Regions from separate parts of the Gracilibacillus sp. Marseille-QA3620 genome, predicted to be linked through region 2. Evidence: a T-box and tRNA genes for the amino acid it is inferred to sense, from the RefSeq annotation. Region 2 holds a T-box; the other holds one or more tRNA genes.
What was found. A T-box is a leader RNA that pairs with one kind of tRNA and senses whether it is charged. The one in region 2 lies ahead of ACY8DX_RS16305 (valine--tRNA ligase), so its partner is inferred to be a tRNA-Val.
Positions count from the first base shown of each region.

Region 1 (14,818 bases), 290 kb from region 2:
CCTTAGCAGGGGCGCCTCTTCAGCCTCTTGAGTACTTCCCCATATATGGCTCCGCAGGTAGGATTCGAACCTACGACCGCTCGGTTAACAGCCGAGTGCTCTACCACTGAGCTACTGCGGAATATTGATATGGGCCTAAATGGACTCGAACCATCGACCTCACGCTTATCAGGCGTGCGCTCTAACCAGCTGAGCTATAGGCCCATTATGATAAAAATTGGAGCGGGTGAAGGGAATCGAACCCTCATCATCAGCTTGGAAGGCTGAGGTTTTACCACTAAACTACACCCGCATCTATGGGGCGGCTGATGGGAATCGAACCCACGAATGTCGGAACCACAATCCGATGCGTTAACCACTTCGCCACAACCGCCGTGCGTTATTTGTTAATTAAATGGTGGCTCAGGACGGAATCGAACCGCCGACACAAGGATTTTCAGTCCTTTGCTCTACCGACTGAGCTACTGAGCCAATTCATTTTTTTATATGCTGCTCAATGCTTATCGATGAGCTAACAGTAATAATGGCGGTCCGGACGGGACTCGAACCCGCGACCTCCTGCGTGACAGGCAGGCATTCTAACCAACTGAACTACCGGACCATATTATTGCGGGGACAGGATTTGAACCTGCGACCTTCGGGTTATGAGCCCGACGAGCTACCAGACTGCTCCACCCCGCGACGATAATAATGTTTTAAAAGATATATGGCGGAGGAAGAGGGATTCGAACCCCCGCGCGGTTTAACCCGCCTCCCGGTTTTCAAGACCGGTCCCTTCAGCCAGACTTGGGTATTCCTCCATATATGTGGTGGACCTTGTAGGACTCGAACCTACGACCGGACGGTTATGAGCCGTCTGCTCTAACCAGCTGAGCTAAAGGTCCTATTTTGGTAGCGGCGGAGGGGATCGAACCCCCGACCTTACGGGTATGAACCGTACGCTCTAGCCAGCTGAGCTACACCGCCAAAATATGAATCCTATTAGGTTTAGGTAAGTAATGGTGGAGCCTAGCGGGATCGAACCGCTGACCTCCTGCGTGCAAAGCAGGCGCTCTCCCAGCTGAGCTAAGGCCCCATATGATAATAGTTAGAATGGTCGGGAAGACAGGATTCGAACCTGCGACCCCTTGGTCCCAAACCAAGTGCTCTACCAAGCTGAGCTACTTCCCGAAAGAATAATTGGCGCGCCCGAGAGGAGTCGAACCCCTAACCTTTTGATCCGTAGTCAAACGCTCTATCCAATTGAGCTACGGGCGCATACTTGGTAAAATCTAAGAGTGCCGAGGGCCGGTCTCGAACCGGCACGGTAGTCACCTACCGCAGGATTTTAAGTCCTGTGCGTCTGCCAATTCCGCCACCCCGGCATATAACTTGGCATTGGAGCGGAAGACGGGATTCGAACCCGCGACCCCCACCTTGGCAAGGTGGTGTTCTACCACTGAACTACTTCCGCATATAAGTGCGGGTGAAGGGAGTCGAACCCCCACGCCGTAAGGCGCCAGATCCTAAGTCTGGTGCGTCTGCCAATTCCGCCACACCCGCATTTTTATAAATGGTGAGCCATGAAGGACTCGAACCTTCGACCCTCTGATTAAAAGTCAGATGCTCTACCGACTGAGCTAATGGCTCATGAAGTGGTGCCGGCAAGAGGACTTGAACCCCCAACCTACTGATTACAAGTCAGTTGCTCTACCAATTGAGCTACACCGGCGAATCATGTGTAAGTCTCTTAACGAAGACTTTCTTATTTTATCGGTTCTTTCAATTAATTTCAAGTAGAATTTAATGGAAATTTTATGGTGGAGGATGACGGGATCGAACCGCCGACCCTCTGCTTGTAAGGCAGATGCTCTCCCAGCTGAGCTAATCCTCCATATTAAGTGCCTGGCGACGTCCTACTCTCACAGGGACGTGAGTCCCAACTACCATCGGCGCTGAAGAGCTTAACTTCCGTGTTCGGAATGGGAACGGGTGTGACCTCTTCGCCATCGCCACCAGACTATTTTCGTCAGCGACATTTAATATTTTAACATCGTTTCTGACTTTAGTCAAGAGTTTTTTTAAACTTTTTTCACTCTCTCAAAACTGGATAATGTTTGTTTGGCCTATGCGTTTTGTTCTTGGTTAAGTCCTCGAACGATTAGTATCCGTCAGCTCCATGTGTCGCCACACTTCCACCTCGGACCTATCTACCTGATCATCTTTCAGGGTTCTTACTAGCTTGCGCTATGGGAAATCTCATCTCGAGGGGGGCTTCATGCTTAGATGCTTTCAGCACTTATCCCGTCCGCACGTAGCTACCCAGCTATGCTCCTGGCGGAACAACTGGTACACCAGCGGTGCGTCCATCCCGGTCCTCTCGTACTAAGGACAGCTCCTCTCAAATTTCCTGCGCCCACGACGGATAGGGACCGAACTGTCTCACGACGTTCTGAACCCAGCTCGCGTACCGCTTTAATGGGCGAACAGCCCAACCCTTGGGACCGACTACAGCCCCAGGATGCGATGAGCCGACATCGAGGTGCCAAACCTCCCCGTCGATGTGGACTCTTGGGGGAGATAAGCCTGTTATCCCCGGGGTAGCTTTTATCCGTTGAGCGATGGCCCTTCCATGCGGAACCACCGGATCACTAAGCCCGACTTTCGTCCCTGCTCGACTTGTAGGTCTCGCAGTCAAGCTCCCTTGTGCCTTTACACTCTGCGAATGATTTCCAACCATTCTGAGGGAACCTTTGGGCGCCTCCGTTACTCTTTAGGAGGCGACCGCCCCAGTCAAACTGCCCACCTGACACTGTCTCCCACCCCGGTTCAGGGGTGCGGGTTAGAAGTTCAATACAGCGGGGGTAGTATCCCACCGACGCCTCCACCGAAGCTGGCGCTCCGGCTTCAAAGGCTCCTACCTATCCTGTACAAGCTGTACCAAAATTCAATATCAGGCTGCAGTAAAGCTCCACGGGGTCTTTCCGTCCTGTCGCGGGTAACCTGCATCTTCACAGGTACTATAATTTCACCGAGTCTCTCGTTGAGACAGTGCCCAGATCGTTACGCCTTTCGTGCGGGTCGGAACTTACCCGACAAGGAATTTCGCTACCTTAGGACCGTTATAGTTACGGCCGCCGTTTACTGGGGCTTCAATTCGCACCTTCGCTAATGCTAAGCGCTCCTCTTAACCTTCCAGCACCGGGCAGGCGTCAGCCCCTATACTTCGCCTTGCGGCTTCGCAGAGACCTGTGTTTTTGCTAAACAGTCGCCTGGGCCTTTTCACTGCGGCTCACCTGGGCTTTGACACCCTGGTGAGCACCCCTTCTCCCGAAGTTACGGGGTCATTTTGCCGAGTTCCTTAACGAGAGTTCTCTCGATCACCTTAGGATTCTCTCCTCGCCTACCTGTGTCGGTTTGCGGTACAGGCACCTTCTTCCTCGCTAGAGGCTTTTCTTGGCAGTGTGGAATCAGGAACTTCGGTACTCTAGTTCCCTCGCCATCACAGCTCAGCCTTGTGTGATGAGCGGATTTGCCTACTCATCGGCCTAACTGCTTGGACGCGCATATCCAACAGCGCGCTTACCCTATCCTACTGCGTCCCCCCATCACTCAAATGGAAGAGAGGTGGTACAGGAATATCAACCTGTTGTCCATCGCCTACGCCTTTCGGCCTCGGCTTAGGTCCTGACTAACCCTGAGCGGACGAGCCTTCCTCAGGAAACCTTAGGCATTCGGTGGAAGGGATTCTCACCCTTCTTTCGCTACTCATACCGGCATTCTCACTTCTAAGCGCTCCACATGTCCTTCCGGTCATGCTTCACAGCCCTTAGAACGCTCTCCTACCACGCATACCATACGGTATGCATCCGCAGCTTCGGTGATACGTTTAGCCCCGGTACATTTTCGGCGCAGAGTCACTCGACCAGTGAGCTATTACGCACTCTTTAAATGGTGGCTGCTTCTAAGCCAACATCCTGGTTGTCTGGGCAACTCCACATCCTTTTCCACTTAACGTATACTTTGGGACCTTAGCTGGCGGTCTGGGCTGTTTCCCTTTTGACTACGGATCTTATCACTCGCAGTCTGACTCCCGAACATAAGTCTTTGGCATTCGGAGTTTGTCTGAATTCGGTAACCCGATGAGGGCCCCTAGTCCAAACAGTGCTCTACCTCCAAGACTCTCAGTTCGAGGCTAGCCCTAAAGCTATTTCGGAGAGAACCAGCTATCTCCAGGTTCGATTGGAATTTCTCCGCTACCCACACCTCATCCCCGCACTTTTCAACGTGCGTGGGTTCGGACCTCCATCCAGTGTTACCTGGACTTCATCCTGGACATGGGTAGATCACCTGGTTTCGGGTCTACGACCACATACTCATACGCCCTATTCAGACTCGCTTTCGCTGCGGCTCCGTCTCTTCAACTTAACCTCGCATGGGATCGTAACTCGCCGGTTCATTCTACAAAAGGCACGCCATCACCCGTTAACGGGCTCTGACTACTTGTAGGCACACGGTTTCAGGATCTCTTTCACTCCCCTTCCGGGGTGCTTTTCACCTTTCCCTCACGGTACTGGTTCACTATCGGTCACTAGGGAGTATTTAGCCTTGGGAGATGGTCCTCCCGGATTCCGACGGAATTCCTCGTGTTCCGCCGTACTCAGGATCCACTCGGGAGGGAACGAAGTTTCGGTTACAGGGTTGTTACCTTCTCTGACGGACCTTTCCAGGTCGCTTCGCCTACCCCGTTCCTTTGTAACTCCACAATGAGTGTCCTACAACCCCAGAAGGCAAGCCTTCTGGTTTGGGCTGGTTCCGTTTCGCTCGCCGCTACTCAGGAAATCGCGTTTGCTTTCTCTTCCTCCGGGTACTTAGATGTTTCAGTTCCCCGGGTGTGCCTTCATACACCTATGAATTCAGTGTAAGATACTGCTCCATTACGAACAGTGGGTTTCCCCATTCGGAAATCTCCGGATCAAAGCTTACTTACAGCTCCCCGAAGCATATCGGTGTTAGTCCCGTCCTTCATCGGCTCCTAGTGCCAAGGCATCCACCGTGCGCCCTTATTAACTTAACCGTTAAAAAACTCTTACTCGGTTTTTATACATTAATGACGCATTACTTTGCCTTACTACATTATCCAGTTTTCAAAGAACGAACTTCAACAGGACGTTGTGACTTCTCCGTTCGACACACGACGTGTCGGTCTTTAGGAGAAGGTCCGCTGAAGGAAGGATTGCTCCTTCAAAACTAAACAAAACTACTTGGCTGAGGCAGTCTATATTCCTTAGAAAGGAGGTGATCCAGCCGCACCTTCCGATACGGCTACCTTGTTACGACTTCACCCCAATCATCTGTCCCACCTTCGGCGGCTGGCTCCCGTAAGGGTTACCCCACCGACTTCGGGTGTTACAAACTCTCGTGGTGTGACGGGCGGTGTGTACAAGGCCCGGGAACGTATTCACCGCGGCATGCTGATCCGCGATTACTAGCGATTCCAGCTTCATGCAGGCGAGTTGCAGCCTGCAATCCGAACTGAGAGTGGTTTTATGGGATTTGCTTAACCTCGCGGTCTTGCTGCCCTTTGTACCACCCATTGTAGCACGTGTGTAGCCCAGGTCATAAGGGGCATGATGATTTGACGTCATCCCCACCTTCCTCCGGTTTGTCACCGGCAGTCTCCCTAGAGTGCCCAACTGAATGCTGGCAACTAAGGACAAGGGTTGCGCTCGTTGCGGGACTTAACCCAACATCTCACGACACGAGCTGACGACAACCATGCACCACCTGTCACTCTGTCCCCCGAAGGGGAACGCCCTATCTCTAGGGTTTTCAGAGGATGTCAAGACCTGGTAAGGTTCTTCGCGTTGCTTCGAATTAAACCACATGCTCCACCGCTTGTGCGGGCCCCCGTCAATTCCTTTGAGTTTCAGCCTTGCGGCCGTACTCCCCAGGCGGAGTGCTTAATGCGTTAGCTGCAGCACTAAGGGGCGGAAACCCCCTAACACTTAGCACTCATCGTTTACGGCGTGGACTACCAGGGTATCTAATCCTGTTTGCTCCCCACGCTTTCGCGCCTCAGCGTCAGTTACAGACCAAAGAGTCGCCTTCGCCACTGGTGTTCCTCCACATCTCTACGCATTTCACCGCTACACGTGGAATTCCACTCTTCTCTTCTGCACTCAAGTCCTCCAGTTTCCAATGACCCTCCACGGTTGAGCCGTGGGCTTTCACATCAGACTTAAAGGACCGCCTGCGCGCGCTTTACGCCCAATAATTCCGGACAACGCTTGCCACCTACGTATTACCGCGGCTGCTGGCACGTAGTTAGCCGTGGCTTTCTGGTCAGGTACCGTCAAGGTGCCAACCTATTCGAATGGCACTTGTTCTTCCCTGACAACAGAGCTTTACGACCCGAAGGCCTTCTTCGCTCACGCGGCGTTGCTCCGTCAGACTTTCGTCCATTGCGGAAGATTCCCTACTGCTGCCTCCCGTAGGAGTCTGGGCCGTGTCTCAGTCCCAGTGTGGCCGATCACCCTCTCAGGTCGGCTACGCATCGTCGCCTTGGTGAGCCGTTACCTCACCAACTAGCTAATGCGCCGCGGGCCCATCCGTAAGTGTTAGCTAAAAGCCAACTTTCCCTCTGACACCATGAGGTGTCAGAAACTATTCGGTATTAGCACCGGTTTCCCGGAGTTATCCCAATCTTACGGGCAGGTTGCCCACGTGTTACTCACCCGTCCGCCGCTAATCATCCGGGAGCAAGCTCCCATCTGATTCGCTCGACTTGCATGTATTAGGCACGCCGCCAGCGTTCGTCCTGAGCCAGGATCAAACTCTCCAAAAGATGTTTGATCTAGCTATAATTTAAAACATTGACGAGAGTTAAACTCTCTTGTTTAAGACTTGCTTAGCGTTTCGTTTTGTTTAGTTTTCAAAGAACAATCTATTTCTTTTTATTCGTCGTTTTAGCGACTTTCATATTATATCAAGATAACTTTTAGCTGTCAACACTTTTTTAAAAAAGTTTTAAGAGCTTATCACTTCAATTATCTTGTGCCGCTCAAGCGACTTAAATAATATACCAGAATAACTATTCTGCGTCAACAACTTTTTTATAACTTTTCATTCACTCGAAGTGAACGTTAGTAAATATACCATGCTCCTATAAAGTTGCGCAAGTACTTTTTTATAACTTTTTTTATTTCCCTTCTCTATACCTACATAACATCACGGCAGGATTTAATCCTTATAGAAGAAACACATTTAATCTGACACCTTTCTCACTTGTATTTTTCTCTTTCTATTTGATATTAAAATGAATAATCCTAGACCGAATAATATCATGGCCGAACCGATCAGTTGGGCTACCTTTATATGTTCATGTAGTAAATAATACGCCAAAACACTTGCCCCTACTGGTTCAAATAGGATTGCCATAGAAATTGTTGTACCGCTTACCCACCCAAGTGCCCAATTCAACAAGGAATGGCCGAATAAAGTCGGTATTATAGCCAACAACAGAAAAATCACCCATTCTGCTGGCGGATAAGGACCAAATGCCTCTCCTTTTAACCATACGTAGAATCCCAACACGACCGCACTCATACTATAGACGGTAAAGGTGTATGCTGTCAGCCCGACCTTCTTTCGTAAAATCTGCCCGATCATAAAGTAAGCAGTTATAAGTGCACACGACAATAAAGCAAGAGCATCTCCGTACAGTGCTGTTCCCTCCGCAGTAAAATCTCCCGCTCCAATAACAATGCTTCCACCTATAGCAAGGATGATACTAAAGAAGACCCCTGCTGTTACCCTTTCCTTAAATAAAATAAAAGCAGCAATAAAAGCAAATAAAGGCTGCATCGTCACGAGTACCGTTGAGCTTGCGACTGAAGTATACCTTAATGACTCAAACCATAGAATGAAGTGAAAGGCTAAAAACACCCCTGATACCAGGGAAAGAAGCCATTCCTTCAGTCGAAAGCTCCTGACCTCCTTTATCGCTCCGCGAAAGAAAAGCGGCAAAAGCATCAAACTTGAAAAAAGCAATCGATAAAAAGCCATGACACCTGAATCCGCACTTGAATAGCGCACAAGTATAGCCGAGGATGAAATAGCTGTTACACCGATTGCAATGGCTATATAGGGTTTATAAAATGTATTTTTCATATATAGATCCAACCTTTAACTTTATTTACACACTATTTTTAGAAACAATTCATAATAGTGGAACTTTATCACAACATATCTTATTCTAGATAGAAGATTCTCACAGAAAGGCGGTTAAAGCAATGGATTTCGCTATAATTGACGCACATATGCTTGTGAAATTATGCATTTCAGCCGCACTGGGACTGATCATCGGCCTTGAACGAGAAATTAAAAGGAAGCCTGTCGGTCTAAAAACCTCCCTTGTCATATCTATCGTCAGCTGCCTGTTGACGATTGTTTCTATTGAATCAGCCTATACGGCCAAAGGTTCAGAATTCGGAGTGGCTGTCACAATGGATCCTCTCCGTCTAGCAGCACAGATTGTGTCTGGGATTGGCTTTATCGGAGCAGGCGTCATCCTTAGAAGAGGGAATGACAGCATATCTGGTTTAACTACCGCGGCACTTATATGGGGAGCCGGCGGTATCGGAATAACCGTAGGCGCAGGTTTCTATATGGAAGCAATCGCAGGCGTACTATTATTAATTATAAGTGTTGAACTATTGCCATACCTATTCAATCTCATCGGGCCGCGGAAGTTCAGAGAAAAGGAACTCTATTTAAAACTCGTGATAGGAGAGAAAGAAAAGATTGCCGCAATCATTTCTCTTATTGAAAAGCATAATATTGCTATTAAATCAGTGAGGATAAAGGACTTGGCTACAAATCACCTTGTCCAGCTCAGAACAACAGTTGACAACAAACGCAAAGTAACCGATGTATATTATTCCGTTTCAGAGATTGATGGAATCATGAGCATTGAAATTGAAAATGCATGATACTTCTCTTCTCCATAAAGCGGCAGCGGCTGTGTTCTCACACCGCTGCTTTTTTAGATAATAGCTACATGTTTATTTTCTAAAAAATTATTTAATCCACATTGACATTCTATTGAATTTCGATAAAATAGAATTTGTAAGAAAAAAGAGATAATATTTTGGGGCTATAGTTCAGCGGGAGAATGCTTCGCTGGCAGCGAAGAGGTCAGGGGTTCGAATCCCCTTAGCTCCATACCGGGAAACCCTTGTGCAGAAAGGGTTTTTTCTTGTTTTACTGGAGCTTTCTTTTCGAGGAACGGGTGGGATTGCACATTTATTGCACAAGTTGTTCGTTAGACGCTTTGGGCTTGAAAAACGCCTGTTCAAAGCGGATAACTCCAAGACAAGCCGATAGTAATGACTTTTGGGGTCATACTGCTCCTGCATCAAGGTCCCCTGCAAATGGCAAAGAATTTAAAAATACAAAGAGACGGCCCATAGGCCGCCTCTTTTTTGTCTATATTTTCCGTACTTATTTCTACTATTTAAATACCAATACTTCGCTGAAAAACCAGTAGGTCAGCATCCCTAAGATGTAAGCAATAACATCCCAAAAATCACCGGTACTTGATTGTATAAAAAGGGGCGTGATCAGCTCCCAGCAGATACCACATAATAAGCCGGCAATCAGGAAGTGCTGGATCTTTGTTAGCTGAAACGAAGTCCAGTTACTCAAGGATAAAATAAAGTTCAGGTATGCTGCAAAGGAGATGCCTCCAAGGTAGTCATTGAAATGACAGCGCAGCACATATCCAAGCACAGGAATCTGTACATCTGCTTTAATCAGTTCATTCACTTGAAATAGAATCAGCGGGACAATGAAAAACAATAGATCCTTTTTCTGTTTCTTATTTAACCGCATATTGCGAAGATAACCAAGGCGACTATTACCGCGAGAACTGTTGATAAGAAACCCATAAGGCATCCTCCTTTACAAGATAAGATGAATATCTAATATGCTTTTATTGGAGCATTTCTTAAATACATCTATTATCCCCCCAATGTTAATAGGCATTACATGAATATTGAATTTGCCGCTCTTTCATATGGGGCAGCGTCTTTTATATACGGCCATAAGAAGAAAAGTCTAGGATCATTTAGTTATATTACCTGCTGGTCATAAGGGCTCTCCTCTGTTTTGAATATTAATAATATTCACCTATCTCTATTTTAACACCAAAAAGATATTCTGGCATAAATATATTCGTAGGAAAAAGACCCTTTGAAAGCAGATAGAATCAGGCTATGCATCATAGATAATATTGATTCTATTTAATTCAGGACATTCTTATTTATCAGATGCCGTTAATTGCAGCAATGAAAAAGTCGTCTTAGTTACTTTAATAAAATAGTATATTTAAAAACCCTTTATCTAGGAGAAGAGTGAATATCATAAAGATTAGTTTTTTTGATTCTGGTATTGGGGGAATGACGGTCCTTCACCAAGCATTGAAGCTTATGACGAATGAGAGCCTCCTATTCTATGCAGACACCTTGCACATGTCATACGGTGTTAAACCCAAGGACAAGGTGAAGAAATATATAGTTAATAAGGAAAAGGTGCTACCCTATCTGCAAAAGGAATGAGCTTTACATGATTTAAGCCACTTCGGCACAGTCGTTTCATTTCGGAAAGCAAGTGAAGGCTTCTGAAACATTAATGAAGTATAACGTAAAATAAGCTGGACGAAACCTATTCAAATGCTAAAAGAGCCCAAGCCACTTAGTGCTTGGAGCCCTTCTTTCCACCTATTTTCTCGTTTTCTTCATTGGGTTCTCTTGATTTCCTCCGCCTCAGAGAGAATGGCTTTGATTAAGGATTCTGCCGATAGACTTCTGGCTAATCTCGGACTTTGTCCTGACCATAACGAGAGATAATCAGGATTCTCGTTTGCGCTTGAGACTTTTCTGATATCTTGGGTCAGCGTGTTTTGGACAGGAAATTCAGGGAGTCCAGCTTCATGCTTTTGCATAACCTCGGTGAAACGATTATGTATCCCCCTCGCCCATTTTCCTGAGAAGGAACGGGTTAAGGTCGTGTCATTCTCGTTCGCATGAAGGACGGCCTCCTTATGGACATCTTGAGCACCACTTTCCGCGCAGGTTAAGAAGGCTGTCCCCAGCTGCACTCCCTTGGCTCCTAAGCAAACAGCCGCCATCAATCCCCTCCCATCCATTATTCCGCCGGCAGCGATAACCGGGATGCTTACATGATCAACTACCTGTGGTATCAAGGACATCGAGCCAATCGACCCCTCTATTGCTCCAGGCAAGAAATTCCCGCGATGCCCGCCAGCCTCACTCCCTTGAACGACGACCATATCCATTCCTCTCTCCTCATTTACAACGGCCTCTTCGACTGTTGTGGCGGTTCCTATTAAGAGGGTGTTTGCTTGTTTTAATTCCGCGATTATCTCAGATGATGGAATTCCAAATGTAAAGGTGCATATAGGGATGCTCTCTTCAATGATTACCTTAATTTGTTCATGAAATGTTTTTTTTAGCTGCTCGTAATCAGGAACGACAGCCAGCTCTTTAGCAGGGAGATTTAACTCCTCTCGTAAAGGATTCAAAAGACCGTTGGCCCTTATTATCTCCTCCTCACTTGCCTCAAATTCATTCGGCACAAATAGGTTAACACCGAACGGCTTTTTGGTTCGCTCTTTGACCTCCACTATTTGGCTTCTCATTTGCTCCGGTGTCATATAGCCTGCCCCAATCATTCCAATTGCCCCAGCACGAGAGACAGCGGCTACCAGCTCAGCTGTCGTGATCCCGCCTGCCATCGGTGCTTGTATAATAGGATACTCAATTCTCAACCGTTCCGTCATTTCATTGTAAAACACATAATCACTTCCTTTTTCATTCTATTGAATATTCTTCTAGAAGGTATCCTTCTTTTCCTTTATGCCAAGACGAATGAAAAGGGAATGGAGGAGCATTCTGCCAAAACATTTTGTTGCATTTACAATATAATTTCTGATAGATATAATAAAGTGAAACTTCCTTCAGGGGGCCTTTTCTCCACTGAAGGTTAGTTGAACCAATCGGGCTTTTATGGACAGTTGATCTCCGACCTGCTTCTCGGTTTTCTACGCTTTTTTCAGTTGGCGTCTTACTGTCCGTTAATGCGGGCTAAGAGTACTTGACAATCTACTGAAGAAATGGAGTTGTTCTAAAATGGGGAAAATCATCATTGACGAAGCGTTTTGGGATGTCTTTCCGGGAGCGCAGCTAAATATATTGGTCATCACCAATATTCAAAATCACTGTTCTAAGGAAAAGCAGGCTTACTTTGCTGAACTCTTGAAGGATGCATCAAATGAAGCCAAGCAGTATTTAACCAATGAGACATTCAGCCAAAACACTGTTATTGATGAATGGCGAAAGGCCTTTAGCCAATTTAAAACTAAAAAAGGAGCCCGCTCCTCAATTGAAGCTCTTCTCAAGAGGGTCAACCAAGACAGGGCGTTCACCCCCATTAACCCTTTAGTAGACATATACAACAGCATTTCACTCAAATATGCGGTACCATGCGGCGGCGAGGATTTGCAGCTCATCAGCGGCGACTTGCATCTCGGCAAAGCTAAAGGGGGAGAATCCTTCCTTCCGTTAGGCGCTGACCAAGATGCCCCTGCACTGCCTGAAGAAATCATTTATTACGATAATGAAGGGGCCATTTGCCGCTGTTTAAACTGGCGTGAAGCACAGAGAACTATGCTCACCGAGGAAACGACCGATGCTGTCCTCGTCATTGAATCTACTAATGAAGACCAGGCGCTGCGGGCTGAGCAGGCGATGAAAGAAATGAAAGTGCTAATGAATTCCTTCTTCCAAACTGAATGCGTGATTACAACGCTGTCGAAGGATAATTCCTGCTTTGAATATTGAAGATAGGTATAGAAACTGATAGGAACATTCCATAGATAGGATGTCCCTATCAGCATATTTGGATTTCGATGAATAGCCGCATTTTACAATATCCTTCATCTTCGCCCCGCCTAGCTCTGCTCCCCTCTTTCCGATATGGTCAAAACGCCAAATAAACTCACGCATTGTTCAATTTACCAGTTCATTTTTGACATATTTTATGGTATGGTTTGTAAAGACAGCTTCATATATAGACTCGTAAACTCATCAAATGATTCTATTTGAATTTGACCAGGGATTTGAAGGCCCTGCTTGCAGCAAAGAGATTTGAAGGAGACTGCTCCTTAGACGATATAGAAAAACTCTTGCGGACCAAGGGTTTTTTCTTTTTTCTCGGCTTGGATTAATCCTTTCACCTGGATCCTCCAACGCCTAAAACTGGTCCATGATAATCCGACACCAGGCCCTTCATTACTTGCTGATGGCTCATTTAGCTTTTAATGATGTGAAGAAATCACGCTAAGTACAGCGGTGATTGTATGGTCTTCAAGTTAGTGATGCACCTAAGAGGGGATGATTTGTATGAAATACTTACTAATTAAAGCACTGTTTCTATGTGCCATGTTTTTTGTCTTTTATCAAAATCTGTCACATGTTTATGCTGCTGAGCAAACAGGGAAGATTGCCTTTGATCCGGTTGAAGCTGTGCTCGAAGTGTCTGTCATGACAATTTTGACAATCATCGTACTCGTCGTTGAACCGAAGAAAGGCTAATAAACTTTATTTAATAAATGAAACACAGTCTGAATGATGCAGAGACTGTGTTTATTTTTTGCAGCAAAAAAGCCGTCCCATTATGCGACAGCCTCTTCCTTTGGACATTTGCCCCTTTATCCCATTACAACACTTACAACCAGATAGACAACCAAACAGAGTACAATGCTCTTTATGTACATGCCTGCTGCTTGTTTAGCTGACTCTACCTCTTCTTGTTTACTCATTTTGATTGATTGGATGGACCCATAAAAGATCCCGGTCATAATGGCAATGATCATAGGAATCGTATTCATGCATGCAGCCTCCTCTAAACTATCCTACCATATCTATGGGGAAAGTTTTACTGAAGCGGCTCCTCCTATTTCTTGACGGCTAACCGGTATTTTTCTCCCTTTTCGATTTGGGTAATTTGTGAATCATGGATTTTTATTTCAACCTTTCCGTAATCTATCTCTATGAGGAAACGAATAATCTGCTCAATGGCTGCTTTATTGGCCTGTTCTTTACGAGACATTTATCCCCGCCCCTTTCCAATTGTTTAGATTCACCATCAACTCCTTCATTCTCGTCATCAATCTGGCTTCAGCCTCATCGCTGATGGTGAATTGATGATTGCCTATCCTCTCAATTTGCTGGTCGACTACATAAACACCCGATATAAACTGGTTTGCACCAAGTACTGATAAGACAGGCTTTAAGGCATATTCAATAGCTAACAAATGGGCAGCCGACCCTCCTATCACAAGCGGAAGTATGATTTTATTCTCCAACCCTTTCTGCGGAATAAGATCTAAATAAGTTTTCAAAATGCCGGAATAGGAAGCCTTATAGACTGGCGTCAGCACAATGACTCCTGCAGCCTCCTGCAAACGTGCATTGGCTTCCTTGATCACTGGACTGGCATAATTGGCTGAGAGAAGATCCTCAGACGGAAGTTTATGAACATCAATTATCCCGTGGCTGATTTTTTCCTTTTCCAAGAAAGATACGGCAAATTGAAGAAGTCCATTCAATCTTGATGATGAATTGGGTGCTCCATTAATGAAGACAATTGTTGCCATTCAATCCCTCCTAAATAGATGTACTCTTCAAGGAATACTCCCTTGATTTCTCTTTGTCCTTACCAAGAATATGGCTGCGTATTTTATTAACAGTTTCCA
Region 1 is NZ_CM143102.1:3,507,056-3,521,873, forward strand. It holds tRNA gene ACY8DX_RS17610 (tRNA-Ser) at 1-41, opposite strand, end outside; tRNA gene ACY8DX_RS17615 (tRNA-Asn) at 47-121, opposite strand; tRNA gene ACY8DX_RS17620 (tRNA-Ile) at 131-204, opposite strand; tRNA gene ACY8DX_RS17625 (tRNA-Gly) at 219-292, opposite strand; tRNA gene ACY8DX_RS17630 (tRNA-His) at 298-373, opposite strand; tRNA gene ACY8DX_RS17635 (tRNA-Phe) at 396-471, opposite strand; tRNA gene ACY8DX_RS17640 (tRNA-Asp) at 525-601, opposite strand; tRNA gene ACY8DX_RS17645 (tRNA-Met) at 608-681, opposite strand; tRNA gene ACY8DX_RS17650 (tRNA-Ser) at 708-800, opposite strand; tRNA gene ACY8DX_RS17655 (tRNA-Ile) at 808-884, opposite strand; tRNA gene ACY8DX_RS17660 (tRNA-Met) at 890-966, opposite strand; tRNA gene ACY8DX_RS17665 (tRNA-Ala) at 1,000-1,075, opposite strand; tRNA gene ACY8DX_RS17670 (tRNA-Pro) at 1,094-1,170, opposite strand; tRNA gene ACY8DX_RS17675 (tRNA-Arg) at 1,181-1,257, opposite strand; tRNA gene ACY8DX_RS17680 (tRNA-Leu) at 1,279-1,364, opposite strand; tRNA gene ACY8DX_RS17685 (tRNA-Gly) at 1,379-1,453, opposite strand; tRNA gene ACY8DX_RS17690 (tRNA-Leu) at 1,461-1,542, opposite strand; tRNA gene ACY8DX_RS17695 (tRNA-Lys) at 1,554-1,629, opposite strand; tRNA gene ACY8DX_RS17700 (tRNA-Thr) at 1,636-1,711, opposite strand; tRNA gene ACY8DX_RS17705 (tRNA-Val) at 1,798-1,873, opposite strand; rRNA gene rrf (5S ribosomal RNA) at 1,883-1,999, opposite strand; rRNA gene ACY8DX_RS17715 (23S ribosomal RNA) at 2,121-5,056, opposite strand; rRNA gene ACY8DX_RS17720 (16S ribosomal RNA) at 5,271-6,826, opposite strand; gene ACY8DX_RS17725 (DMT family transporter) at 7,246-8,151, opposite strand; gene ACY8DX_RS17730 (MgtC/SapB family protein) at 8,274-8,972, shown strand; tRNA gene ACY8DX_RS17735 (tRNA-Ala) at 9,133-9,204, shown strand; gene ACY8DX_RS17740 (hypothetical protein) at 9,493-9,873, opposite strand; gene ACY8DX_RS17745 (hypothetical protein) at 10,395-10,598, shown strand; gene ACY8DX_RS17750 (NAD(P)H-dependent flavin oxidoreductase) at 10,778-11,857, opposite strand; gene ACY8DX_RS17755 (B3/B4 domain-containing protein) at 12,192-12,902, shown strand; gene ACY8DX_RS17760 (hypothetical protein) at 13,464-13,655, shown strand; gene ACY8DX_RS17765 (hypothetical protein) at 13,772-13,951, opposite strand; gene ACY8DX_RS17770 (YezD family protein) at 14,017-14,172, opposite strand; gene ssuE (NADPH-dependent FMN reductase) at 14,162-14,719, opposite strand; gene ACY8DX_RS17780 (ABC transporter ATP-binding protein) at 14,730-14,818, opposite strand, start outside.
Region 1: it has a tRNA-Val gene. The T-box ahead of ACY8DX_RS16305 (valine--tRNA ligase) is inferred to sense a tRNA for this amino acid. The anticodon was not compared.

Region 2 (14,818 bases):
TTCATCGTTATTATCCTCTTTCGGGATTTTTCAGGCTTTATTCGGTTTTTATTTCGTTGCTTTCCCCTTGAACAAATGGATATGGTCAAGCGCTTTTCCTGTACCAATTGCTACGCAGTCAAGCGGGTTTTCCGCAATTAAGACAGGCATTTTTGTTTCTTCAGAAATCACCTTATCAAGGTTGCGAAGTAAAGCTCCGCCTCCTGTCAAGACAATTCCGCGGTCCATAATATCCGCAGCAAGTTCTGGCGGAGTTTTTTCAAGCGTGTTCTTCACGGCATCAACAATCGCATAAACAGTATCATGCAACGCTTTTGCAATCTCTTCAGGCGTGATTTCAATTGTTTTTGGTAATCCAGTCAACAGGTCACGGCCGCGGATTTCCATGTTTTCAACACCTTCTGGATCACCAGCAGAACCGATTTCCAATTTGATGGCTTCAGATGTACGATCACCAATCATAAGATTGTAATTCTTACGGATGTAGTTAATGATTGCTTCATCCATTTCGTCACCGGCAATGCGGATGGATTGACTTGTTACAATACCGCCAAGGGAGATAATAGCCACTTCAGTTGTACCGCCGCCGATATCAACAACCATGCTTCCTGTCGGCTCCCATACAGGCAGGTTCGCACCGATTGCTGCCGCAAATGGTTCTTCAATTGTATAAGCATCACGTGCGCCAGCTTGTCTAGTTGCATCCACAACCGCTCTTTCTTCAACGGCTGTAATGCCGGATGGCACACAAACCATGACATATGGCTTACGGGCAAACAAGCCTTGGTTTTTCAACGCTTGCTTCATATAATATTTCATCATCGTAGCTGTTGTATCGTAATCAGCGATTACCCCGTCTTTCATCGGGCGAAGAGCAACAACATTCCCCGGTGTACGGCCAATCATATTCTTCGCATCATTACCGACAGCAACGATTGATTTTGTATCAGTTTGGAAAGCCACAACGGATGGCTCACGCACAACGATTCCTTTTCCTTTTACATAAACCAGCGTATTGGCAGTTCCTAAATCAATTCCTAAATCTCTATTTCCAAGCATTTTTTAATATCTCCCTTTCTGAAACGTATTCCATATTAGGCATGAATTTTTTCCATTATATTTTTCTATATAGGTAAAAGAGTTTATCTTCATGACTTTGTTAATTATATTGTCGATATCTGCATAAATCCATTCTTCCATTCAGAAGATCATCCGCGGATTTTCGCCTTATTTCAGCAATAATAACGCATAACAGAGCTTTTTTTCCGTAAGAGGCTGAAAATAAACCCAGTTAAAAAATCATACGTTATATTATAGCTCATCCTTTTTTGAATTCATAGTATTATAAATATCCTTTTTCTTTCAGACTGACATATTTCTTCTCTCCAATAACCAAATGGTCCAGCACTTCAATTCCCATGATTCTTCCGCACTCGACAAGGCGTTTCGTCACTTCAATATCTTCTCGGCTTGGGGTCGGGTCACCTGAGGGGTGGTTATGCAAGCATATAATAGATGCTGCTGACCTGCGGAGAGCTTCTTTGAAGACTTCTCGGGGATGGACAATAGAGGCGTTTAAGCTGCCGATGAAGATGGTTTGCTTGTGCAATATTTGGTTTTTGGTATTTAGATAAAGGCAGACGAAATGTTCCTGAGATAAAAAGCGCATATCATTCATGCAATAATTGGCGCAATCCTCTGGAGACCGGATCACATACCGTTCCTCGTTCGTCAGATTGCTTATTCTGCGGCCAAGTTCCATCGCAGCAGCCAACTGGACTGCCTTCGCTTCCCCTATTCCCTTGATCGCAGTCATTTCTTCAATTGTGGATTCCTTCAGGAGTCTTAAACCGCCAAACCTCGTCAGAAGCTGGTTGGCCAAGACCATCACGGAATCCTCTTTCGTCCCTGTCCTAAGGAGAAGGGCAAGTAATTCTTGGTTGGAGAGACTTTCTCCTCCGTATTGCAGGAATCGCTCACGCGGACGTTCATCCTTCGGGTAATCCCGAATCATAATTTGCGTATCCATATCATCCTCCATTCCATTGACGGAGCGGGGGCCTTTACGTATGCATGATGTCCTTCAGCTCCCGATTCAGCCTTGAAACGGGCAATCCTACAACCGTGAAATAATCTCCTTCTATTCTTTTAACGAGTAAGGAACCATATCCCTGAATGCCATAGGAACCCGCTTTGTCAAACGGCTCTCCTGTCAACACATATTGCTCAATATCCTGCGTGTCTAATGGCCAAAATTCAACATCTGTCTTCTCATAAAAAAGATGGGTACGGCCTTCTTTCACAAGAGCCACACCTGTATAGACCTGGTGGACCTTTCCGGATAATTGCGTCAGCATGGAGATAGCATCCGCCTTACCCTTGGGCTTTCCCAACACTCTTCCGTCTGAGACGACGATTGTATCTGCACCTATCACAATGGAGTTCTTGGTAGTTTCAGCGATTGCATTTGATTTTATGCGCGCCAATTCCATAACGATTTCATGAGGCTGCAGTCCATCCTGATAGGTCTCCTCCACATCACTTGCCTTCACCTGGAAGGGGATGCCGAGAAGTTCGAGTAATTCCTTTCTTCTTGGGGAAGAAGAAGCTAAGATTAGATTCATTTTGTCACCTGCTATGAAAAGTTTAGATAGGGAGATACATATTAATCCTAACAGAATGCGACACCTTTCTCAATTCCCTATTGCTTCCACACAAAAGAAAAAAGAGCGGCATCATCCACTCTCTGCCTTTTCAGGGTAGCTTCACCCTTTAAAGATGATTATTTCCCAAGAAATAAAATTCACAATTTGCTCCATTCAACAGCGAATTGGAGGGTACACTGCTGAATCTGCATCAATAGCTCTGGCTTTGACTCCTGCTCGTATTGAGTCCAAAGCTTCTTCATGCTGGAATTTAAATTGTACATATTTTGCAAATTATCCGGCACCTTTTCTAATGAGAATGCTTCTGCCTTTGGCGCAGATGTCTTATCACCCATTAAATGCTTCGCTGTAACAGCATCGTATTGCTGCACATTAAGAAGCATCGCTTGAATGGCTTTTTGTTCTGCTTTCGTGTAGCCTTGACGGCTTTTCCCTGAGAATTGGACTTCCTTCCAAAACGTCTCAGTTCCCTTCTTGTTAAAGAACACGGCTAATTGCTTCGCATCCTCAAGGCTGCCAGCTGTACCGAGGTAAATATACCATTGGTCGGACTGCTTTAAAATGATTGGCGAGTATCCATCCTCCTCAAGAAGAAGAACCCGCTCCTCGGCAGCTTCCTTCGAGGAGTATACTCCACCCTGAACCATGAAGGCTGTCCATTCCTTGCTGACAGGCTGACCTCCAGATTCTGAAACAGCCGCACCGAGGGTCGGCAAGCCTGACTGCTGCTGTCCCACTTTCTCACCGGTCCCGCCAAAGAGAACCATCTTTAGGGCAATAATTCCGAACACCGTCCCTGTGACAAGGGCCACAAGAACAGGCAGACCCACTCCGAACAACCGCTTCTTACTGGGTTTAATTTTCCCAAATGTCCATGTTTTCTTTGGCTTTTTCCCTCCATCTATTGTGGCCTTCTCTTCACCCCCGCCAGGGACAATCCAAAGCGGAGGCTCCGGTTCCTCCTCCACACTGCTGGCCACCTGTTCAAGGGTTTCCCTTATGTCCGGATCCTCACTCGATATCCATTTGTACACCCTTTGCTCCCCGTTCACATTAACAATGATTGTTCTCTCCCGTGTTGGCTTGTCCATTGCATGGCCTCCGCGTTTTAGACCATCTTATCATCCACCGCCAAAAAAAGAACAAGACTCTTGTCGTCTTGTCCAAAAAGCTTTCGTCAAATTTCTAGGCCTCCACATCTCCCGCATGCTCTTCATCCCTATGAAGCATACGCGGACCATAAATAAAACAAGCGGCGGATTCATCTCTGCCTTCCACTTCATCCCGGTATCCGGGTCAATGTTTACCCGAAATAATCTTCTAGCGCCACTCCAAACGGGTCATTTGAATACCGGTTTCTTGAATCGATTTCCTTGCTATTATATATAGAGGTTACCTGGTCTCCTTACCAATTTGATGATGGACATTTTCGCAAAAGCAAACAGAAGTCAAAAGTAATAAAAATCATTGGTAATATTTATATGTTTCATGAGTTTTACATTGGTGGTAAAGCAATAATTATCACTTAGAGGAGTCTCATTATCGTCAATACTGCCAAACACATTCTATCAAGTAAGTGGCAGCCATAATAAATGGTGTATCTCCAATCAAGAGCTGTTCCCTTTGAGTTTAGTAGAACTTCCTTAAGGAGTAAGTCATGAAAGTATTTTTTCTAACTACCAACATCATCTTTTGGATCATTCTTCTATACTATACCGTACTTACAGTCGTAGGTTTATTCCAACGAAAAAAAGCAAAAAGGCTTAATCCGCTGGCTGAATACCCTTCACTTGATGTACTAATCCCTTCTCATAACGAAGAGATTGTTATGAAGGATACTTTATCAGCAATGGCCAAGCTTGAGTATCCCGGAAATATACAAATTTATGTTCTGAATGACAATTCTCAAGATAAGACCGGTGAGATAGCAGAATTCTTCGCCAATAAATATGCTCACATCCATCACATCGAAGTACCTGAGAGCAATGAACCAAGAGGAAAAAGCAGAGTATTAAATTATGGTTTATCCATTTCTGATGGAGAATACTTCATTGTATATGATGCTGACAATCGACCTAATCCCGATGCAGCTATTCGCTTGATGGAAATTACAATGAACACAGAAAATGCTGCTGGGGCAGTTGGTTGTGTAAGAACTTTAAACGATCAAAATAACTGGCTTACAAGGTTTATAGCAATAGAATTCAAAACATTCCAATTGATTATGCAATCTGGCCGTTATGCATTACATAGGATTGGCTCTTTACCCGGCACCAATATGTTATTAAAACGAAGCATCATAACGGACCTTGGTGCATATGACCCATACGCTTTAGCTGAAGATGCAGAATTAACTATTCGCCTTTCGTCTAAAGGATATGTTATTGCTGTTGACCCTCATTCTCAGACATGGGAACAGGAGCCACAAACTTTAAAAGCTTTAATGAAACAGAGGACTCGTTGGCTGCAAGGAAACCTGTACATTATGTTCAAGTTCTTCAAAGAAAAAAATTGGTGGAAGAAGCCTTGCATTATACACCTTACTTATTATCTTACTATTTACGTTATCTTTGGCGGCCTTCTTCTCTCTTCCAATATCTTGTTTATATTAGGATTGTTCGGTTTCATCAATTTTAACTCTGGAATTAACTATCTTTTCTTCTGGTTTCTTGCCTATCTGACCTACACAATCCAGTTACTGTGCGCGGTTTGGTATGACAAGAAGTTATCAGCGAAAAACGTATTAGCTGCATCACTTATGTACTTCACATACGCTCAACTATTCATTTTCTTATTAGTCCGGGGACTTGTGTTGATGATGAAAGACAAGAGAAACGGAACAGTTATCTGGGATAAAACAGAAAGGGTTGCTATTGAAAAATAATATGCAGCCTTTTTTGCCTGTTTCGAGAACCTGATACTCAGAGGAATGATTTGTGAATGAGAAAAATATAAGGAATTAAAGTAAATGTTTCACAGATTAAATGATTAGTCTGGAATGGGAATGTTCACCTGCATTCAAACGACCTACTGTAGCGGGCATTCTAAGAAGATGACCGCGCTCTCTTTAAGCAGCAAAGAGGATTTCCTTTGTTCCTTCACAATCCGACCGTATTGTGATATCACTTATACAAAAGAAAACCACCGTCCCATACTCCAAGTATCATATCCATTGATTTCCCTTGGAATGGGAATCACGACCACCTTATCATACTAGATGCATAGACAACTGCATCGGCAGCCTGCCTTAACTTCCCTTATAGAAAACGCCAATACCAATCAAGCACATCCTGTCCAAAAAAATAAGCGGAAATAGTCCCTGCCGCGATGAATGGACCAAAAGGCATTGGCTCTCCTCGCTTTACCAATCCAGCAATTAAGCCTGCCACCCCAAAAATCGCACCCAAAAGCGTTGCAAATATAAAAGAAAGAAGTACTCCTTTCAGCCCAATCGCAAAGCCGACTAAGGAAAACAGCTTTATATCCCCGCCGCCCATACCGCCTTTACTGATAACGGCAATGAAAAATGGAATCATAAAACCAGCAAGCCCTCCTGCAAGCGGATCCCACCACGGGTCTAATGGGATGAATATCCGAAGCAATAAAAAAACAATGGTAAAAAAAAGCAGGATTTTATTTGGAATAAGCATGTACATAATATCTGATACGAAAATGATTACCATAAGCGAAATCAATGCCCATGCAATGATAAGCTCCATACTCCATCCGAGCAGGAGCGGAGCTGCTGCAAATAGCAGCCCCGTCATTAGCTCTATGATGGGATAAAGCGGAGAAATACGCTTACCGCATTTGCGGCAATTCCCCTTCAAAACGAGATACGAAATGACAGGCACTAACTCAAGAGGTGCCAAGGTATGGCCGCAGGACGGACAAGCCGACCTCGGCATTACGATTGATTCCTTTGCCGGAATCCTCAGACCAGCTACATTATAGAAGGAGCCAAGGATGAGGCCGGCGAGGAAGATTAGTAGAGTAAGAGTAATCATTTATTAGCCATCTTCTCCTATGAGTTTAATATTGTCTCTTGCAAATTTGCTGCCGTTTTAACTCCATTATTAATAATAGAATAATTACATTGCTTCATTAAGACTAACTGTATGTATTAAAGCTCAATCCTCTTATTGAAAATAGGTTACTGGGGATTTATCTGCTAAATCCTCGAAATATTCTCCATTTTGTCGTTTGAATAATGCAGAATCAAATAATCATACCTCAACATTCTTCTTATTTGTACCAACGCCAGAATAGCGAAACAGCACCGTTGGCCTTTTCCCCTTAGCTTATCTGTTTGCACTCCCTTCCCCCTGAAAAAATACCATATAAAAGTTATGTAGTTCTACACACTCGAAATATACAATCTTCCACCACATCACACTGATAAGCAGGGACACCATCCTGCGGAACAAACGCTCATCTACTCCTGTGATCCACACTTGCCGTTATTTTCTTAACGTAAAATTCAACCGTCTCTGTAAGCATGGAGGACTCAATACATTGGAGGCCAAGATGGTAAGCCTAATAAAAAGGAATAGGGGAAACGAACAGTCATAGCGTGTATAAGGCTATCTACCCTCCTTCCACCCCATTCCTATTTAGGTATTATTATCCATATACACAACATATTTTATCAAATATTCCGATTAATGTCACATAATGTTTTAAATAATAAGGTCCTAAGTCTGATAGTCATTTTTCCTATGCTCTTTCGTCATTAAAGCTCATGTCATCAAAAATTACTTTTGGTCACGAATCAGAAACGGTCGGGCTTCAGCCAAAAAATAAAGAGAGCCGGTTATCACTAACACATCCTCTTTTCTCATTCGTTTGCAGGCCTTTCTAATCGCATCCTGCCAATTCTCTTCAATATATTTCTCCTTAAGGATACTTGTCTTAAATAATTCCTCCGCTTCATTCATCCGCTCCATCCTTGTTTGTGTAAAGGTAATGCTGTCAGCCCTTCGTTCAATCACTTTGATCATCCTCTGATAATCCTTATCCTTCAGGGCTGCAAAGACAAAGTGAATTCTCCTTCCCTTATATCGCTCCTCTATCGTTTGAAGCAACACCTTCATACCTGAAAGATTATGGGCGCCGTCAAGAATGACGGCTGGATTGCTTGAAACCTGCTCAAAGCGCCCCTCCCATCTCGCCTTCAGCAATCCAGAACGGATACTCGCCTCCCTCACCGGGAAATCATATTTCCTATCAAGCAGCACGCAAGCCTGAACAGCCAATGACGCATTGTTCAGCTGATGCCGACCGAGCATCCGTAATGTGAGCCCGGAAAAGTTCAGCTCTTTCGAACAAAAATCAAAGCCTTCCTCCCCCTCCTCAAGTACACGGTTCTCCGGCCAGAAATCCATGCCAATTCGATATAATTCAGCATGTTCTTCCTCCGCTTTATTCATGATAGGCTGTATCGCCTCCGCTGATTCAACCCCCGTTATGACCGAAATGCCTTTTTTAATAATTCCAGCCTTCTCTACAGCAATTTCAGCAAGGGTGCTTCCAAGGATTTGCGTATGTTCAAGAGAGATACTTGTAATAATGGCAAGCATAGGGGTAATAACATTTGTCGAATCGAGCCTGCCTCCGAGCCCAGTTTCAATCAAAGCAATGGACGGGTGTCTTCTTTCAAAATACATGAAGGCTAGGATCGTGTAGATTTCAAAGGTGGTTAAATAACTGCCTTCATCATCGGCCTCCCTCAAGATAGGCATTAGTTCATTCAATAAATCAACGAGCTCTTCATCCGTAATCATGTCATCATTAATCCTTATTTGCTCATTCGCCTTTTCTAAATAAGGAGAAGTAAAGGAGGCAACATCATATCCCTCTGTCATCAAGATTTCTTTCAAAAAGGCAAGGGTCGACCCCTTTCCATTCGAGCCGGCGATATGAACCATCGGAAGCTTTCTTTCTGGATTTCCAATTCTCTCAAGCACCCTTTCCATGCGTTCAAGACCAAAGTCCATCCCAAGCTTGGCTGCACGCTCATTCAAAAAGGCAAGTGCGTCCTCATAGCTTTGAATCATCCTAATCACTCCATTCCCTATAACAACACCCTGCTCATATTCGAACAGGGTGTCATCATTAAGCCAATATTAAGCTAGTTCTTCTAGATCTTTCAAACGATTTTGGACTGCTTCACGTTTTTCAAGGTAATCAGCCAATTTCGCTCTTTCCTCTTCAATAACTTTTTCAGGTGCTTTCTTCATGAAGCCTTCATTGCCGAGTTTTTTCTCAATGCGCTCGACTTCCTTCTGCCATTTATCGAGCTCTTTTTGAAGTCGTTTTAGTTCTTCTTCAATATTGAGAAGCCCTTGTAAAGGAAGGATTAATTCAACACCTGTCACGATAGCGGTCATCGCTTTATCGTCAGCCGGGATATCAGTTCCAATGGTTAGTTCCTCTGGGTTACAGAAGCGTTCGATATAGCTGCGGTTCTTCTCTAGGACAGCCATTGTTTCCGCATCCTTCGCTTTTAAGGAAAGCTTGATTTTCTTGCTGAGCGGCGTGTTAACCTCTGCACGGATGTTACGAACAGTGCGGATGATCTCAACAAGCAATTTCATCTCATCGGATGCTTTCTCATCTGTCAGTTCATCCTTAACAACCGGCCATGCAGCCGTTGTGATGGATTCGCCCGCGTGCGGAAGGTTCTGCCAGATTTCCTCTGTAATGAACGGCATGAACGGATGCAACAGACGCATCGTTTGATCAAGCACATATGCTAGGATAGAACGAGTTGTCTTTTTCGCTGCTTCGTCTTCACCATACAATGGGAGCTTAGCCATTTCGATATACCAGTCACAGAAGTCATCCCAAATGAAGTTGTAAAGGGCACGGCCCACTTCACCGAATTCATATTTATCAGCAAGCCTTGTTACGGTTTCAATCGTTTCATTCAAGCGTGTCAAGATCCATTTATCCGCAACAGATTTCTCTCCGCTCAAATCGATTTCATCATAAGTCATTCCGTCCATATTCATTAGTGCGAAGCGGGAAGCGTTCCAGATTTTGTTTGCGAAGTTCCAAACGGATTCCACTTTCTCATAGCTGAAACGCAAATCCTGTCCTGGGGAGCTTCCAGTCGTTAAGAAGTAACGAAGGGAATCGGCTCCGTACTTGTCGATAACCTCCATTGGGTCAACGCCGTTTCCAAGGGATTTACTCATCTTACGGCCTTGCTCATCACGTACTAAACCATGGATGAGTACATCTTTAAATGGACGCTCGCCCGTGAATTCAAGACCTTGGAAGATCATACGGGACACCCAGAAGAAGATGATATCATAGCCTGTCACGAGTGCCGCAGTTGGATAATAACGCTTGAAGTCCTCTGCATCCTTCTCCGGCCAGCCCATTGTAGAGAACGGCCATAATGCGGAGCTGAACCAAGTATCAAGGACATCTGTATCCTGCGTCCAGTTCTCAATGTCTGCCGGCTCCTCTCGGCCAACATATACTTCACCTGTTTCCTTATGGTACCAAGCAGGGATTCTGTGGCCCCACCATAGCTGTCTGGAGATACACCAGTCATGGATATTATCCATCCAGTTCAAGTACGTCTTCTCGAAGCGCTCAGGAACAAATTGTACCTTGCCTTCTGTCTCCTGCAGTTTAACTGCTTCTTCTGCCAAAGGTCCCATTTTAACGAACCATTGTGTGGAAAGATATGGCTCAACTACCGCACCGCTGCGCTCGGAGTGACCCACTTGGTGGATATGCTCCTCAATCTTGAAGAGAACGCCTGCCTCTTGCAGGTCCTTTACGATTTGCTTGCGGCATTCGAAGCGGTCCATGCCTTCGTATTTGCCGGCTTTCGCATTCATCGTGCCATCCTCATTCATAACAAGAACACGTTCAAGATTATGACGGTTGCCTACCTCAAAATCATTCGGGTCATGTGCCGGCGTAATCTTAACGGCACCAGAACCGAAGTCTTTCTCAACATACTCATCACCAACAATTGGAATCTCGCGTCCAACGATTGGCAGAATCAAGGTCTTGCCGATTAAGTGCTTGTAGCGCTCATCTTCCGGGTGTACCGCAACAGCTGTATCACCAAGCATTGTTTCCGGACGCGTTGTTGCGACTTCAATATGACCGCTACCATCAGCCAACGGATAATTCATGTGATAGAACGCGCCTTTCACTTCCTTATGAATAACCTCGATATCAGAGATGGCTGTTTTTGTGGAAGGATCCCAGTTAATGATGTATTCGCCGCGGTAGATTAAGCCTTTCTCATAAAGGGTAACGAAAACTTCACGAACCGCTTTAGATAAACCTTCATCAAGGGTGAAACGCTCACGGGAATAATCAAGTCCAAGTCCCAGCTTCGACCATTGCTCACGGATATGGCCGGCATATTCCTCTTTCCATTTCCATGTTTCTTCAACGAACTTCTCACGTCCAAGATCATAACGGGAGGTACCTTGTCCGCGAAGCTTTTCTTCTACCTTTGCTTGGGTAGCGATACCGGCATGGTCCATTCCTGGAAGCCAAAGGACATCATAGCCCTGCATTCGCTTCATTCTTGTCAAAATATCTTGAAGAGCTGTATCCCATGCATGACCAAGGTGCAATTTGCCCGTAACGTTCGGCGGCGGAATCACGATTGTATATGGTTCCTTCTCTTGATCTTGGCCAGCTTCAAAGAACTTGCCCTCAAGCCACCAGTCATAGCGGCCTTTTTCAATTGACTGCGGATCATATTTCGTCGGCATGCCAATTTCTTTTTGTTCTTCGCTCATGTTCATTCTCCTTCTTTCTTCTATTTTGGGGTCCTGGAAAATAAAAAAACCGCTCCATCCTTCTGTTATCAAAAGGACGAAACGGTTAGTCTCGCGGTACCACCTTCATTCCGGCACATGCTGAATAAGCATGCCTCCGGCTCTTCATTCATCATAACGGCTCTTCACCGGTTCTCGCTACTTTCAACAGGTTCACGAAAACAGCTCCTGGGCGACCTTCTGCGGATTTGGTTACTGAAGGAATCTTTCAGCCGGTGGATTCCTCTCTCTAACAGCCTTCTGCCGCGTACTCTTCCCATTCAAAGCTTTTCATTTGGATTAATTTAATACTGTTATCATACATAAGTATGCAGCCTGTCGTCAATCATTGTTTCCCAAATTTATATAATTTATTCAATTAGGTATCCGCACAAAAGCCTAGCCCCTTGAATAGACTAGAAGAAAGGGGGAATGTATGCATGAGACGAAGGATGAATAGGTACAGCCTGCCTCCTTGGATACAGAACACCATTAATGTGACGCGTCAATTTGCTGTTCCGGTAACCGTATTTCAGGGAATCCGCACCTTTTTCCTCCCGAGCATCTTTGACCTGCTTCTGCTCTTTTTCCTAATCGGCCTTGTACTCGCCTTTCACTTTGAAATCATCTAATGCTTTGATTTACCGGGCAGACTGCCCGGTTTTTCTCTGTCCATTAATAAAGGCAGCCCTTTATTCGGCTGCCCAATCAATCATCCTGTTCCTTCGGCTTCTTGCTTTCCTCGATTTGTTCCATTCTCATAATGATATATTCGATATTCTTCAATAACCAATACTGCCGCTGAAACTTCCGGCAATAGTCCATTTCATCCTTTCCAGATATCTTCCTTGAATATTGGTCGACGATTTTAAGGCAGTTTGCAGGATAGGCCATATAAGACATGAAAAGAAGCATTTCTCCCTCCTTGAAAGGGAAAAAGCGAAAATACCCGTTAATCCACTCCACCGTTTCCGCCGACTGGATTGGATAGGTTTTCAATTGCTTCACAACAAATGGCAATAGATCAAAATACGCAGGTGCTATTTTGGTTCGCTCGAAATTGATGAAATGTCCGTACCCATTCTCACTGTATAAGAAATGGTGAATGGACACATGCCCATGTGTAATGACATTACGGACCTTTTCTTCCTCCTTCGTCTGCTCATACCACTTCTTAAATTTATTCATAGAATAGGTCAGGGCCTGTGAGACGTCATAATAACAAAGACAGAACAATTGCTCGAACGGTGACATATACCATTTCTTCTCAATTGTATTCATATATTCAAGCAAGAATTCCCGCTGCTCCTCCCACTCCTGAAGGGTTTTCTCATAATGCTCCTGCCTCTCCTGGGACGGGATGCTCGATTCCTTCGATGAAATGGTATGCATACGTGCCAGCTCACGGAACATTTGCTGATGACGTTCATCTCTTTCCTCCACCACCTCATCAGGCAGCCAGGGCAGAAGATAGCTGAGCTTATCATTATGCAGAACCGCATACCGTCCATCAATTGCTGGGAAGATCGGCACAATGCGGTTATATCCATTTTGATAGAGAGTTTGGATATTTTTGATGAAATCAAAGCCTTTTTTAGCCTTGATTGTCTTAACGGCAAAAATGCCATTGTTCGTATAAACCTTTTTAACTTTTCCAAAATCCTCATAGAACTCAAGCTCCAGCTGATAATTCTGCAAATAATCAGCCAGCCATTTATCATCCGCTCTTAACATCATAATGGCACCCTTTCTCCTCGTGCCTATTAGGCAAAGGGCAGAGCCACAGGAATTTGTGCACTCAGCCCTCTCATTTACTCAGTTGATTTATTGGATGAAGCGGTAACTGGAATATAGATGACCTGGCCTGCTCTTAAACTATCAATCTCCCCGATTCGGTTAACCCGAGCGATATGCTGAGCGCTGATTTGATAACGGTCTGCCAGACTATCAATCGTCTCATTTCCTTGGACAATATAGACCTTCAACTTAGCCTGCCTGGTCTCCTCCTCAGCGGTGAATAAATCATAAAGCAGGGATTTAGACTCTGCCTTACCAGTATTCTTATATTCTTCCTTCGGTTCCTCTTTCTTTGGATAATTTCTTGAGTACTCCTCTCTCGGAGTATACGATGCCTGCGGCGGCTCTTTGCTTTCGTTCGTTGTTGGCATATGATTCAGGAAATCCCTATCCTCATCGAACTCCTCGTCCTCCTGTGCCTCCTGCTGTTCAACAGGAATTCTCGCCTCCGCATAAAAATCATCCTCATTCGAGGACTCTTTGCCAAAGGTAGGATAGGATGGAAAGCTGAATGGAGTCAATTCCTCTTCATATTCCTCCTCCTCAGCCTCTACCTCTGTACTTGAGCGGTATAACGGCAGCTCCTCGGTCTTTGCTTCAATGAGAATTTCCTCCGGTGACTCCTCCGTTTCTGCCTCACTTTCCCTGTATTCCACAGCTGCCTCAGGAAGAATGGCTTCTGCTGCCTCTTCAGCCTCTTCTTGCTCCTCCACTTCTTCACGCTCAATTAATAATTCCTCTTGGATACCAGTAATCCAAAGCTCCGCCGTTAAATGTAAACAGCCATCCTCCAAGAGCTGATAATCAAAGCTTTGGACACCTACACTCAGTTCATTCCGGTCCTGTACCCGCTCAGCCGGAACGGTAATATCGACAGGGAAGTGATGCTGGAATTCATACGTATCCTCCCGTTGGTCCGTGATGGAGACATAGCGGCGGTTCAATTCATCCTCTTTGGGTTCGATATTGCCCTCTTGTGGTTTGTATTCCCCCATAAGATCCAATGTTCCTCGCAAAATCACATACTGTTCCACCTCATGCACAGATACATTCGGCTCAAGTGAGATGGAATAAAGCTCGCTAACTTCCTGTCCGCTTTGAAACCACACATTTTCTTCTAATGAAAATCGTAAATACGATGTATTTTCTGGAGACATGCCTGTTCCTCCTTCCAACCCTTTTCATCTAAATGTCATTTAAAGCCTATGCGGGTATCGTTGAAATTATGAACAGGATTACAGAAGAGTGACCGAAACGCAAGTCGTTTAACACCTAACATTTCCCATGCCGAATAAAGGAATATGGTATAATAAGGGACAACTACTCGGTGCGGGTGGTATGCACTTTCTTTTCCTTATTTTAAAAAGGGAAGGGAGGTGATATGCCAATGGATTTTCTGCAAACTTTAGCCAAAGATACAGCAACGATCTTTCTAACGACCTTTGCTGCAGGCATCGCCATGCGATTTGCTAATCTTCAGCTGAAGGGCAAACGAAAAACCACCCCGTGCCGGCCAAAGCAAAAGGGTGGTTCTTCATCCAAGAAATAGCATAATGG
Region 2 is NZ_CM143102.1:3,218,211-3,233,028, forward strand. It holds gene ACY8DX_RS16270 (rod shape-determining protein) at 49-1,059, opposite strand; gene radC (RadC family protein) at 1,343-2,029, opposite strand; gene ACY8DX_RS16280 (Maf family protein) at 2,064-2,624, opposite strand; gene ACY8DX_RS16285 (hypothetical protein) at 2,804-3,757, opposite strand; gene ACY8DX_RS16290 (glycosyltransferase family 2 protein) at 4,324-5,550, shown strand; gene ACY8DX_RS16295 (prepilin peptidase) at 5,924-6,673, opposite strand; gene ACY8DX_RS16300 (bifunctional folylpolyglutamate synthase/dihydrofolate synthase) at 7,421-8,722, opposite strand; gene ACY8DX_RS16305 (valine--tRNA ligase) at 8,792-11,446, opposite strand; T-box leader at 11,516-11,758, opposite strand; gene ACY8DX_RS16310 (hypothetical protein) at 11,905-12,096, shown strand; gene ysxE (spore coat protein YsxE) at 12,173-13,201, opposite strand; gene spoVID (stage VI sporulation protein D) at 13,276-14,418, opposite strand; gene ACY8DX_RS16325 (hypothetical protein) at 14,649-14,810, shown strand.